DNA from 4 places in the Nissabacter archeti genome. Region 1 is predicted to be linked to each of the others. Evidence: predicted binding sites of a transcription regulator. Region 1 holds the regulator's gene; each other region holds the start of a gene.
The links. The regulator Fur, encoded in region 1, represses iron uptake genes when iron is present. The targets are predictions, from matches to a motif close to ATAATAATGAGAACNACTATCAA.

Region 1 (3,244 bases):
TGACGGATGATGAAGGCTGGCGCATTGAGATCCCTGGTTTGCCGGAGCTGACAGAGATCGGCAGCAAACGCTGCCATGACCTGACGGAGACGCGTTGCCTGTTGCCGCAACTCGGCTCCGGCCCCTACAGCGACAATAACGGCAGCGGCTATTTCAGCCGGGCGGACTATATCGAGATTGTGAAGTATGCGCAGGCACGGCAGATTAACGTCATCCCGGAGATAGACATGCCTGCCCACGCCAGGGCGGCGATTGTCTCCATGGAGGCGCGCTACCAGCGGCTGCAACAGGCCGGTAAACCTGAAGAGGCGGGGGCTTACCGGTTGCTCGACCCGACGGACACCTCCAATACCACCTCCGTGCAGTATTACGATCGCCGCAGTTACCTCAACCCGTGCCTGCCGTCGTCGTTGCGCTTTGTGGATAAAGTGGTAAGCGAAATTGCTGCGATGCACCAGGAAGCGGGGCAACCGCTCACCACCTGGCACTTTGGCGGGGATGAGGCGAAAAACATCCGCCTTGGGCCGGGGTATCAGGACCTGAATGCCCCGGCAGACCCGGCGAAAGGGGCCATCGACCTGAGTAAAGAGGATCAGCCGTGGTCAAAATCCACTGTCTGTCAGGCGCTGGTGAAATCCGGGAAAGTGGCGGCGTTTGATCACCTCTCCAGCTATTTTGCCGTAGAGGTCAGCAAGCTGGTCAAGGCGCGCGGCATTGACCGGATGCAGGCCTGGCAGGATGGCCTGAAAGATGCGAAAGATGCCCGCGCTTTCGCCACGTCGCGGGTGGGGGTCAATTTCTGGGACACCCTCTACTGGGGCGGTGCGCAGAGCGCCGGGGAATGGGCAGCCAAAGGGTATGAAATTACGCTCTCCAACCCGGATTACCTCTACTTTGACAAACCCTATGAGGTCAGCGCGCGTGAGCCGGGCTACTACTGGGCCACGCGCGCCAGCGATGAGGCCAAGATCTTCAGCTTCGCGCCGGACAACCTGCCGCAGAACGCCGAAACCTCCGTTGACCGTGACGGCAACGCCTTTACCGCCCGCGGCGATGCCCCGTGGCCGGGCGCGCACGGCATGTCCGGGCAGGCCTGGAGCGAAACCATCCGCACCGACAGTGACCTGGAATACCGTATCTATCCGCGCCTGATGGTGCTGGCCGAGCGCGCCTGGCACCGTGCAGACTGGGAACTGCCGTACAAAGCCGGGCGGGAGTACCAGGGCGGCAAAACCCATTGGGTTAACCGCGATAAGCTGGCGGCGGACTGGCAGCGTTTCGCCAACCTGATGGGGCAGCGCGAGATCGCGAAGCTGGATCGTCACGGCGTCGCCTATCGCCTGCCGGTACCCGGCGCACGCATCGTAAACGGTAAGCTTGACGCCAATGTGTCACTGCCGGGCCTCACCATCCAGTATTCACAGGACGGCGTAAATTGGCAGACATACCGGGCAGAGGCCAAACCGGGCGTGGAAAAAGGCGTCTGGGTGCGTACCCTCAGCCCGGACGGCAAACGCAGCGGGCGCAGCGAGCAGGTCGGGCTCTGACGTAACGCCGCATAACGCGACAGTGCAGCGCAATATTATGGCCCCGGCAAACCGGGGCTTTTTTATCGCCACAGGGCGGGGCCGCCGGAAAAAGGGCGAAAAAAAACCGCATCAATGCGGTTTTTCGGCTGCAACGGCAAAAGGGCACCGGGTGCCCCAGGCAGCGATTACTTCTCGTGCAATCCTTCGTTTTCGCGGCAATCGCCCGCTTCACAATGACCATAGAGGTAGAGGCTATGGTTGGTCAGCTTAATGCCGTGTTTCTTGGCAATTTCACGCTGACGAATCTCAATGGATTCATCGCTGAACTCGATCACTTTTCCGCAATCCAGGCAGATCAGGTGATCGTGGTGGTGCTGCTGAGTCAGTTCGAACACTGACTTACCGCCTTCAAAATTGTGGCGGGTGACAATGCCGGCGTCATCAAATTGGTTCAGCACGCGGTATACCGTGGCCAGGCCAATCTCTTCGCCCATGTCGATCAACTTCTTATAAAGATCTTCCGCACTGACGTGGTGGCAGGTCGGATCTTGTAACACTTCCAGGATCTTGAGTCGCGGAAGCGTGACTTTCAGGCCGGCCTTTTTTAATGCGGTGTTGTTGTCAGTCATGCGGATTCTGTCCTGTTACTATGCTATTCACGTTTAGGCATACAGCCTATGACATCGGTCGGCGCAAAGGTTTTAGTTGCGTCTCATTATAGAACTGAGCCGCTCAAAATGAAAACGCCGCCTGCTTGCGTTGTGCGGGTTGCGGGCTACTTTTGCAACACGTTGATGGATAGGAAATACGCGGGGCCCAGTGTACCCCGATACTGGATAAAGTTACAAACTTGTAGCCAATATTTCGGTGCCGGGCAGGGGAAACAGGGCCCTTTTGGTTGAAAATCAACCGCCGGGGCCGGGGGTATTAACCGAGGATTTCCGCCAGGCTCAGCTCCTGGGTAATCTGCTTGACCCACGCGTCAACGCGTTCGTTGGTCAGTTCCGGCTGACGGTCTTCGTCAATGGCCAGGCCGATAAAGTGGGTGTCATCGGCCAGCCCTTTGGAGGCTTCGAAATGGTAGCCTTCGGTTGGCCAATGGCCGACCAGTACCGCGCCGCGCGGTTCAATGATGTCACGCACGGTGCCCATCGCATCACAGAAATACTCGGCGTAATCTTCCTGGTCACCGCAGCCAAACAGGGCCACCAGTTTGCCTTCGAAATCGATCTCTTCCAGCGTCGGGAAGAAATCATCCCAGTCACACTGCGCTTCGCCGTAGTACCAGGTCGGGATGCCCAGCAGCAGGATGTCGAACTTTTCCAGATCTTCCTTGCTGCTTTTGGCGATGTCGTGCACCTCGGCAACATCGTTGCCCAGTTGCTTCTGGATCATTTTGGCGATGTTTTCCGTGTTTCCGGTATCGGACCCGAAGAAGATTCCCACTACGGCCATATGCTTCTCTAACCTCTTGTTCTTAATAAGTAAACCTGCCACTGACAGGCGCTGATGCTGCTGATGATAGCAAAGTCACCGCCGGGTGAACATCATCACGCCGTCCGGCCTGCACTTGCCGGTGCCGGCAACCCTCACCGGCAGACAGAATGGTGAAATATTCTATCGGCCAAAAAACAGAGGTGTTATCGCCTTTGTGTGCTGAAAGTAACTTCATTGTGATATCAAGCGCCTGACCTCCCGCAGCGGGCCGCAGGTAA
Region 2 (3,244 bases), on a different contig from region 1:
TAAATTTATCCGGATATGCCGCGTGCGCACCTCTTGAATACCGAATGGATCAGCTATGAATTATCAAAACGACGATTTACGCATTAAAGAAATTAATGAACTCCTGCCGCCGGTTGCCCTGTTAGAGAAATTTCCCGCCACTGACAAAGCGGCTGAAACGGTGTCACACGCACGCAGCGCTATCCATAAGATCCTGAAAGGTAATGACGATCGTCTGCTGGTGGTGATTGGCCCCTGCTCCATCCATGACCCGGAGGCTGCTAAAGAGTATGCCGGCCGTTTGCTGGCGTTGCGTGAAGAGTTAAAGGATTCGCTGGAAATCGTCATGCGCGTCTATTTTGAAAAACCGCGTACCACCGTGGGCTGGAAAGGGCTGATCAATGACCCGCAGATGGACGGCAGTTTTCAGATTAATGACGGCCTGCGTCTGGCACGTAAATTGTTGCTGGAGATTAACGACACCGGCCTGCCGGCAGCCGGTGAGTTCCTGGATATGATCACCCCGCAATACCTGGCAGACCTGATGAGCTGGGGGGCCATCGGCGCGCGCACCACGGAATCCCAGGTGCACCGCGAGCTGGCGTCCGGCCTCTCCTGCCCGGTGGGCTTCAAAAACGGTACTGACGGCACGATCAAAGTGGCGATTGATGCCATCAACGCCGCCGGGGCGCCGCACTGCTTCCTGTCGGTCACCAAATGGGGCCACTCCGCGATCGTTAACACCAGCGGTAATGCCGACTGCCACATCATCCTGCGCGGCGGCAAGGAGCCGAACTACAGCGCGGCACACGTCAGTGAGGTGAAAGCCGGGCTGGAGAAAGCGGGCCTGCCGCCACGCATCATGATCGACTTCAGCCACGCCAACAGCAGCAAGCAGTTCAAAAAGCAGCTGGACGTGGCGACCGATGTCAGCGGGCAGATTGCCGGGGGAGACGCAAGCATCATGGGCGTGATGATTGAGAGCCATCTGGTGGAAGGCAACCAGAGCCTGGAGAGCGGCGAACCGCTGGTCTATGGCCAGAGCGTGACGGATGCCTGCATCGGCTGGGACGACACCGACGCCGTGCTGCGCCAGTTGGCTGCCGCCGTTCAGGCGCGCCGCGGCTAAACCGCAGGCATAAAAAAACGGAGCCGAAAGGCTCCGTTTTTGTTTCTGTGTGACTGCTTTTATTTCTGCATGATTGCGGCAGAAAAATGCCTTTCGCGTCAGAAAATTATTTCGCTTTACCCTGGTTGGCCACGGCGGCGGCTTTCGCTGCGATCTCGTCAGCATTGCCCAGGTAGTAGTGTTTGATCGGCTTGAAGTTTTCGTCGAACTCATACACCAGCGGCACGCCGGTCGGGATGTTCAGCTCGAGGATTTCCTCTTCGCTCATGTTGTCCAGGTATTTCACCAGCGCACGCAGGGAGTTACCGTGGGCAGCGATGATCACACGCTCACCGCTTTCGAGGCGCGGTTTGATCTCGTCAGTCCAGTAAGGGATAACGCGATCGATGGTCAGCGCCAGGCTTTCGGTGGTCGGCAGTTCATCAGCACGCAGTTTCGCGTAGCGCGGGTCGTGGCCAGGGAAACGCTCGTCATCTTTGGTCAGTTCCGGCGGGGTCACGGCAAAGCCGCGGCGCCACTGTTTAACCTGCTCGTCGCCATATTTCTGCGCGGTTTCTGCTTTATCCAGGCCCTGCAACGCCCCATAGTGGCGCTCGTTCAGTTTCCAGGATTTCTCCACCGGCAGCCACGGCTGGTCCAGCTCATCCAGGATGTTCCACAGGGTGTGGATGGCACGTTTCAGTACCGAGGTGTAAGCAAAATCAAAATGGAAGCCTTCCTGTTTCAGCAACTGACCTGCCTGCTTGGCTTCGGTGCGGCCTTTTTCAGAAAGATCGACATCTTTCCAGCCTGTGAAGCGGTTCTCTTTGTTCCACTCACTTTCACCATGTCTCACCAGCACCAGCTTCGTTACAGCCATAGCTAAACTCCTTAATTTCCTGATTTTTAATGATAACAATTATCATTATATTGCCTGACCATCACGCCGACAATCGGATTGTGCCGCGGTCGCCCGCGTCTTTTTCCACCAACCCATTGGCGGGGACAATCTGTTGACCTACACCATAACGAAATTTAGGGCACAAAGAAAATGAAACGCGGGGTGGGGCGCGGCCGGCAGGGGCGCGTCCCGGCATTTTCAGCGGTTATCAATGCCTGGACAGGCACTGACTCATAAAGGTTTTGCGTGCATCGCCGGTGATGTCCTGCTTGTCGGCGTCCTGGTTACAGGCCTGCATTTTTAATTGGTGCGGGGTGAGTTCTTTCGCTGGGTTGACCTGCGCAGGCAGGCATTGGCTCATGAATTTTTTCCGGTCTTCCCCTTTGAGCGATTGCATGGTGGCCTGCTGCTCGCAGTCGGTCATTTTTTGCTGATCAGGGTCGCGCAGCACCGAAGAGGGCACGGCGGACGAGTGGCCGGCAGCCAGCGCATTGCCGGCAAACAGCAGGGCAAAGGCACAGCCATAGAACGCAATACGCATAAACACTCCTTGAGCGGTAAAAGGGACACTGCTTTAAGCGTAGAGGGCAGAACGGGGGCAAGGCGGGATTTCAGCGGGGAGTGTGCCGGTTCTCACATTTTGTTGCTGAAAAGACACGAAAAAAAACGGGAGCAACGCTCCCGTCAGAACAGGCATTACTGCGCGAAGAACTGGTACACCGTGGTCGCGCGGTACGTTTTGCCGGGGGCGAGCCAGCAATCAGGCTGCGGCCACTCCGGGTGGGCCGGGCTGTCAGGCAGGAATTCACTCTCCAGCGCCACACCGGCGTACGCGGCATAGCTGCCGCCGCTGCGGTTCGGCACGCCGCTCAGGTAGTTACCGCTGTAGAGCTGTAACGCCGGGGCGGTGGTGAAGACACTCAGCCTGACCTTGTCGTCCGACGACCAGAGGTGCGCGGCCGGGCAATCCAGCGCGCCGCTGGAACGGCGCAGCAGGTAGGCGTGGTCATACCCTTTCACCCGCTGCTGGTCACGGTCTTTCAGGAAATCCTGTGCCAGGGTTTTAGGCTGGCGGAAGTCCATACCGGTATTGTCCACGTCGGTCAGGCCGGCACTCGGGATGCCTTCGCTGTCGACCGGCAGGAAACGGTCAGCAAAGAGCTGCAACCGGTGGCGGCGCACATCCGTGCCTTCGCCGTCCAGGTTGAAGTAGGCGTGGTTGGTCAGGTTCACCGGGCAGGGCTGGTCCACGGTGG
Region 3 (3,244 bases), on a different contig from region 1:
TCAACAAAGCGGTTCTGGGTCAGCATCTGCATAATCAGCCCGGCCACGCTCATGGCGCTGCCGGCCAGCAGCAGCGCCAGCGTGCGCGGCACCCGGCTGAGCAGGAAGATGTCGCGCATGGCCGGGTCAGACCAGAACCCTGCCGGCGTCACCTGCCCCGCCCCGATAAACAGGCTACAGGCCATCAGGCCCAGCAGCATCGCCAGGCCGGTTAAGGTAAGGAGCTTCATGGTGGGTTACTGCACGGCCGCACTGTCCAGTGCCGCGCTGACCTTGTCCATCAGCTGGGTATAGCTCTGGATGCCGCCGGCGATATACAGGGAGGCAGAATCCAGGTAGATCACCCGCTGGTTTTTCCAGGCGTTGGTCTTCTCAATCAATGGGTTATCCAGAACCTGCTGCGCAGATTGCCCTTCGGCGCGGCCAATCGCGTTATCGCGATCCAGCACAAACAACCAGTCAGGGTTGGCATTGAGGATAAACTCTGACGACACCACGTTGCCGTGTTTACCGGCCTGCGGGAAGGTGGCAGCCGGGGTGAAACCCAACTCATCAAAGATAAAGCCAAAGCGTGACCCGGCGCTGTAGGCGGACATCTTCCCGCCGCTGATCATCAGGATCATCGCCGATCCGGCATGGGCGGACTTTTGCTTAATTTTTTCTGCCTGGGCGGTGAAGTTCGTCAGCAGGGTTTTGGCGTCGGCCTGTTTGCCGAAGATGGCGGCCAGTTGCTCGGTGCGCTGCGCCAGGCTCTGCATAAAGTGTTGCGGGTCAACGTCCAGCGCGACGGTGGGGGCGATTTCGCTGAGCTTGTCATAGGCATCGTGCGCGCGGCCACCGGCGATGATGAGATCAGGTTTGGCGTTGCTGAGCGCTTCATAATCCGGCTCGAACAGCGTGCCGGCATTCAGGTACTCACTGCCGCGGTATTTCGCCAGATAGGACGGCAGATGCGTGCTGGTTTGCGGCACCCCGGCCACCGGGATTTTCAGCGCGTCGGCGTTGTCCAGCGTGGCGGGGTTAAGGATGATCACCTTTTTCGGGTTCAGCGGCACCTGCGTACTGCCCTGTGCATGATCCACTTTCAGGGTTGGGGCGGTGTCGGCCCCGGCAGAAGAGTCATCGCACCCGGTCAGGGCGAGGGAGGCCGTCATCAATGACGCAAACAAAGCTGCACGTAAACGCATTTCATCTCCTGATGTCGCTAAGTAACCACTGATTGCAAATAGTAATCATTACTATTCTTATTTGTCGAGCCGGATGATACCTGATTGAGGGCCAGGATGAACAGTTTGGTTTTTAGCCCCCTCCCCAGCCCTTTTTTTCTGCTGCACTTGCTGACTGCCCACCAGAATTAGGTTTCTTTATTAATCACTTATGGCCGATAACGTACAAAAAAACAGCGTATCTGACCGGTTTGCCGGGTACTGGATAAATTGTGAAGAAATTATGAAAGTTAACGATTCGCTATTTAAATAAAAATGATTATCATTACCATATGCATTTAGTTACAAATTCATATAAAAAACAGGGGCTTTTCTTAATGAATACCACAAAATCTTACCGTCTCCGGCCTTGTGCGGTGATGCTGGCGGGGCTGATTAGCGGAAGTGGTTATGCAGCAGGCGCAACGCCTGCGCTCTCCGGGGACGATGGCGAAGTGATGACGGTGCAGGCCACGGCGGCCGAGGAGCTGAAACAGCAGCCCGGCGTCTCAATCATTACCGCCAAAGATATTGAGAAAACCCCGCCGGTGAACGATCTCTCCGACATCATCCGCAAAATGCCCGGTGTGAATCTCACCGGCAACAGCGCCACCGGCAGCCGCGGCAACAACCGGCAGATCGACATCCGCGGCATGGGGCCGGAAAACACATTAATCCTGATCGACGGCGTGCCGGTGACTTCGCGCAACTCCGTGCGCTACAGCTGGCGCGGCGAGCGTGACACCCGGGGCGACAGCAACTGGGTGCCGCCGGAAATGGTCGAACGCATTGAAGTGCTGCGCGGCCCGGCAGCGGCCCGCTACGGCTCCGGCGCGGCAGGCGGCGTGGTGAACATCATCACCAAACGCCCGACCAATGACTGGCACGGCTCCCTGTCGTTTTACACCAACCAGCCGGAAAACGACAAAGAGGGTGCCACCAAACGCACCAACTTCAGCCTGAACGGCCCGCTGGCGGGAGATGCGCTGACCATGCGGCTGTACGGCAACCTGAATAAAACCGATGCCGATGCGGCTGATATCAACACGGCGCAAAACGGCTCCTACGCCGCCGGGCACGAAGGCGTACGCAATAAAGACATCAACGCCCTGCTCTCCTGGAAAATCACACCGACGCAGATTGTGGATTTCAATTACGGCTACAGCCGCCAGGGCAACATCTATGCCGGGGACACCCAATACAGTAACGGCAACGTCAGCCCAAATGGGTTGGTGTCAACGCTGTATGGGGACGAAACTAACCGGCTCTACCGCCAGAACTACGGCATCACCCATAACGGCATCTGGGACTGGGGCCAGTCCAAATTCGGCGTGTATTACGAAAAAACCAACAATACCCGTATGCAGGAAGGCTCGACCGGCCGGGTAGAAGGGATGATCAACAGTGACGCCTATGACACCAGCCGGCTGGAGAACTATCGCACCAGCGGTGAGCTGAATATTCCGCTGAATCTGTGGGTTGACCAGACACTGACGGTCGGCGCGGAGTGGAACCGCGAGGAGCTTGACGATCCGGCGTCGATGAGCGCCACCAACGCCGCGGGCGTAGCCATCAACGGCATATCAGGCGATCCGTCCGGCCGCAGCAGCAAAAACAGCGCCGAGCTGAGCGCCCTCTATGTTGAAGACAATATCGAGGCCATCCCCGGCACCGTGATAATCCCAGGGATCCGGTTCGACTACCACAGCAAATTCGGCGGCAATTTCAGCCCCAGCCTGAACGTGTCACAGGATCTGGGCGAGGATTTCAAACTCAAAGCCGGGATTGCGCGGGTCTTCAAAGCGCCTAACCTTTACCAGTCCAGCGAAGGCTATCTGCTCTCTACGCGCGGCAACGGTTGCCCGATCGGCATCGCGTCCGGCAGCTGCTATTTGCTGGGCAATGATGACCTCGACCCGGAAGTCAGCATCAACAAAGAGATTGGGCTGCAGTTCAGCCGCAGCGGCTATGAGGCGGGCATCACCTATTTCCGCAATGATTACAAAAACAAAATTGTCTCGGGGACGGACCTCATCGGT
Region 4 (3,244 bases), on a different contig from region 1:
GGTATTTCACGCCCACTTCATACTGCTCGCTGGTGGTCGGCTTCAGCAGATTGCCGTTAATGTCGGACAACGTCGCCGGGGTGACGGCGGTGCTGTAGCTCATGTACGGCGAAATGCCGTTATCGAACGCGTACAACAGGGAGGCGCGGCCGGTCACATGATCGTCGCTGCGCTCATCGGTCACGTCGGTTTCATAGGTGGTGGCCTTGGACTTCAGGTTGTCATAGCGGCCGGACAGGGTCAGGTGCCACTTGTCGAGCTTCATGTCATCCTGCAAATACCCGCCGGTCTGGGTGTATTTGCGTTTAACGTGGCTGCCGAACACGCCGGGGGTAGTGAAGGCGCCGTCCTGGTAGAGCGTGTCGCCGCCGGTTGTGCCGGTATACGGATTAAGGTTGGTGGCGTAGCCGCTCTCAGACGAGGTGTCATTGGTGAAGTGCTGGAAGTCAAAGCCCACCACCACTTTATGCTCCAGCATCCCGGTGGCGAAATCCGCTTCGAGCTGGTTATCAATCGCAAAGGCATCCAGCGAAGAGTCTTCACCGGAGTAGTAGCGGCTCATCTCCGTGCGGTCAGCATTCCAGCCAATACCATAGACCTGCTCCAGTTTGGTGTTGGAGTGGGTATAGCTGGCGTTCTGGCGGAATGACCAGGTTTCGTTGAACGCGTGCTGGAATTCGTAGCTGTAGATCTGCTCCCAGCGCTTGAAGACGTTGTGGCTGCTTTCACCGTCGAAGAAGCCGCGGCTCAGGCGATCACCATACAGGCTGCCGTCAGCCGGGACGGCGGAGTGGTAGCCGCCGGACGGATCTTTTTGCAGGTACGCGCGCAGCAGCAGGGAGGTGTTCTCATCCGGCTGCCACAGCAATTGCGGGGAGATGGCGTAACGCTCTTCGCGCTGGTGGTCGTATTGGGTGTCACTGCTGCGGGTCATACCGGTGATGCGGTAGGCCCACTGTTCGTTGATCGCGTCGGTGTAGTCAAACGCGCCGCCTTTGGTATTGAAGTTACCGCCGGAGAGGCGCACATGGCCTTCAGGGGCGAACTGCGGGCGCTTGGTGCTCTCGATCACCACGCCGCCGGGAATGCCCTGGCCGTACAGTGCGGAGGAGGGGCCTTTCAGCACATCAATGCGCTCCAGGAACCACGGGTCAACCTGCAGGGCGTTATAGCTGCTGCCGTCGCTTAACAGGCGCAGGCCATCCAGGAAGGTGTTGTTCACGTCGCCGCCGTGGAAACCACGCAGCGAAACGGTGTCATAACGGGTTGCGCCACCGGCAAAGTTGGTGAATACGCCCGGCGTGTAGTTCAGCGCGGCGTTAACGGTGGTGGCGTTCTGGTCATCCATTTGCTGGCGGGTGACCACAGACACCGCCTGGCCGGTGGTAATCAGGGGCTGGTCGGTTTTGGTGGCACTCCGGCTGGTTTTTGCACTGTAGCCCTGGGTGGGGGTATCGGCCGTTTCGGCCGGTTGGGCGGTGACGACCACCGTATCTTCCGCCAGGGAGGCGAGGGGAACAAACAGCGCAAGGGAACACAGCAGGCTGGAGCGCTTCAGGTTAAAAGCCGACAACATATTCATCATCCCTATAAAAATCTTTTGCAGTTAAGAGAAAGAGCAACGCGTGTGAGTCATACAAAAATCTCATCTGCCTGCCCTTTTCCGGCCCGCGAGATGAGATAAAGTCATATAGTGTAAATCTAATGATAATTATTATCATTATTGTTGGTTGGATTCAAGAGGATGTATCAAGATATTGCTGTGGAAAACCGTGGTTTATCCGCATGATGGGAAAGGAATAATCCGGCAATGTTAAACTAAAGTTAAGGAAAAGTGTCAGTGAATTCTGCCCCGGCAAGGCGCGGGCTGAACAACGCCTCACGTTTAATAAAAGGTGTTAAACCATTTTTTTGCTTCAGCAGAAAATAAAAAACTCCCCGCCTGTCCGTTTCCCCCGCTTTTGGCAATCACCGCCGTTGCCCTGCCAAATGTTATGTCAGTGATAAATCTTTAGAGGAAAAAAGTATCTTTTTTCACCTGTAACGCGCAGGCTATCCCTTCACTCGCTGAAATTATCAGAGTGATGTTTTTCTGAATGGGAAATTTATGACGCTTTATACCAATGATACCCTGTGCGCGATGACCGGCATCCTCCCTGCAACCTTGCGCAGCTGGCGGCGCGCGGGGTTGGTGCCGCACACCGGCAATTGCCGCGGCATCTATAGCAGCCAGACGTTCGCCCGTGTGCGTTATGTGCTGGATCTCACCAATACGGGCGATACCCTGGCCGAAATCCACCGGTTACTCAATGCCCCCCACCGTTATCGCCGCAGCGGCTGGCAGTGCCGTACCGAAGAGGTGCTGACCCAACTGAGCCACAGCGCCACCGATGAGCTGAACCGGCTGCTGCGTACCCTCGGCACCCATTACAGCGGCGAAGCGTTCGTCAACAGCCTGCTCAGGCCGCTGAACCTGTGGTTAAGGCATGATGACCGCCCCGGCGCGGCGCTCCGGCTGGCCCGCTTCCATACGGCAGTGCTGCACCATGCCGGGCGGGTGATGGCGTTATCAGAACGGCAGAAAAGTGTGCCGATCTTTCTGGAAACGGCCAGCACCACAGATGAGACAGAAATCTGGCTGGAAGCGATCAGGTTGACCGGGCAAGGGTGCCGGGTAGAACTCTCCCCCAACGTCACCCATGTGCCCGCAGTGCCGACGCGCAACTATGAGCATCACCTGGTCTGGTGCGGCGCAGGCATCAGCCGTGACATGAAACAACACTTTATCCGCAAGCGTGAGCAGGATTACCCGGTCATGCTGTGCGGCACCAATACGCAGGAATGCGTTTTCCCCCTCACCTGAGCCTGAACCAGGCTTTGCCTTCTGCCTTCCTTTTCCCCTGACCCCTGACCGGCAGGCGGCCGTATGGTGCGCCTGCATGGCTTTTTCCCCTACACTGACGTCATACCCTTTCGACACACGACCCTTTTCAGAACGGGAGCAACACGGTTGAACGCAGGCATTTTATTGATGGCGGCCGGGCTGAGCCGTCGCTATCGCGCCGCATCCGGCGGGCAGCATAAATTATCCGGCCGGCTGCCGGGCGGCGGAACGGTTTTCGGGCAGAGTGTGCACCATGCGCAGCAGAGCGGCCTGCCGGTGACGGTGATCCTGCGGCCGGAAGATACCGGGCTACAGGCACTTGCCGCCCGCGCCGGGGTGCCGTTTCACTGCGTCGCAAGT

Region 2: gpmA (2,3-diphosphoglycerate-dependent phosphoglycerate mutase) is a predicted target of Fur. The motif match lies at 1,991-2,013, and genes of this name have one in related genera.
Region 3: JK232_RS03680 (TonB-dependent siderophore receptor) is a predicted target of Fur. The motif match lies at 1,476-1,498, and genes of this name have one in related genera.
Region 4: JK232_RS06530 (TonB-dependent siderophore receptor) is a predicted target of Fur. The motif match lies at 1,705-1,727, and genes of this name have one in related genera.

The regions. Positions count from the first base shown of each region.
Region 1 is NZ_JAERKB010000003.1:292,907-296,150, forward strand. Features, by position in the region: gene JK232_RS05795 (beta-N-acetylhexosaminidase) at 1-1,547, shown strand, start outside; gene fur (ferric iron uptake transcriptional regulator) at 1,715-2,158, opposite strand; gene fldA (flavodoxin FldA) at 2,457-2,984, opposite strand.
Region 2 is NZ_JAERKB010000008.1:3,560-6,803, forward strand. Features, by position in the region: gene aroG (3-deoxy-7-phosphoheptulonate synthase AroG) at 56-1,108, shown strand; gene gpmA (2,3-diphosphoglycerate-dependent phosphoglycerate mutase) at 1,215-1,967, opposite strand; gene JK232_RS11725 (PsiF family protein) at 2,197-2,529, opposite strand; gene galM (galactose-1-epimerase) at 2,685-3,244, opposite strand, start outside.
Region 3 is NZ_JAERKB010000002.1:198,287-201,530, reverse strand. Features, by position in the region: gene JK232_RS03690 (ABC transporter permease) at 1-230, opposite strand, end outside; gene JK232_RS03685 (siderophore ABC transporter substrate-binding protein) at 237-1,187, opposite strand; gene JK232_RS03680 (TonB-dependent siderophore receptor) at 1,544-3,244, shown strand, end outside.
Region 4 is NZ_JAERKB010000004.1:90,942-94,185, reverse strand. Features, by position in the region: gene JK232_RS06530 (TonB-dependent siderophore receptor) at 1-1,576, opposite strand, end outside; gene JK232_RS06525 (MerR family transcriptional regulator) at 2,108-2,863, shown strand; gene JK232_RS06520 (nucleotidyltransferase family protein) at 3,011-3,244, shown strand, end outside.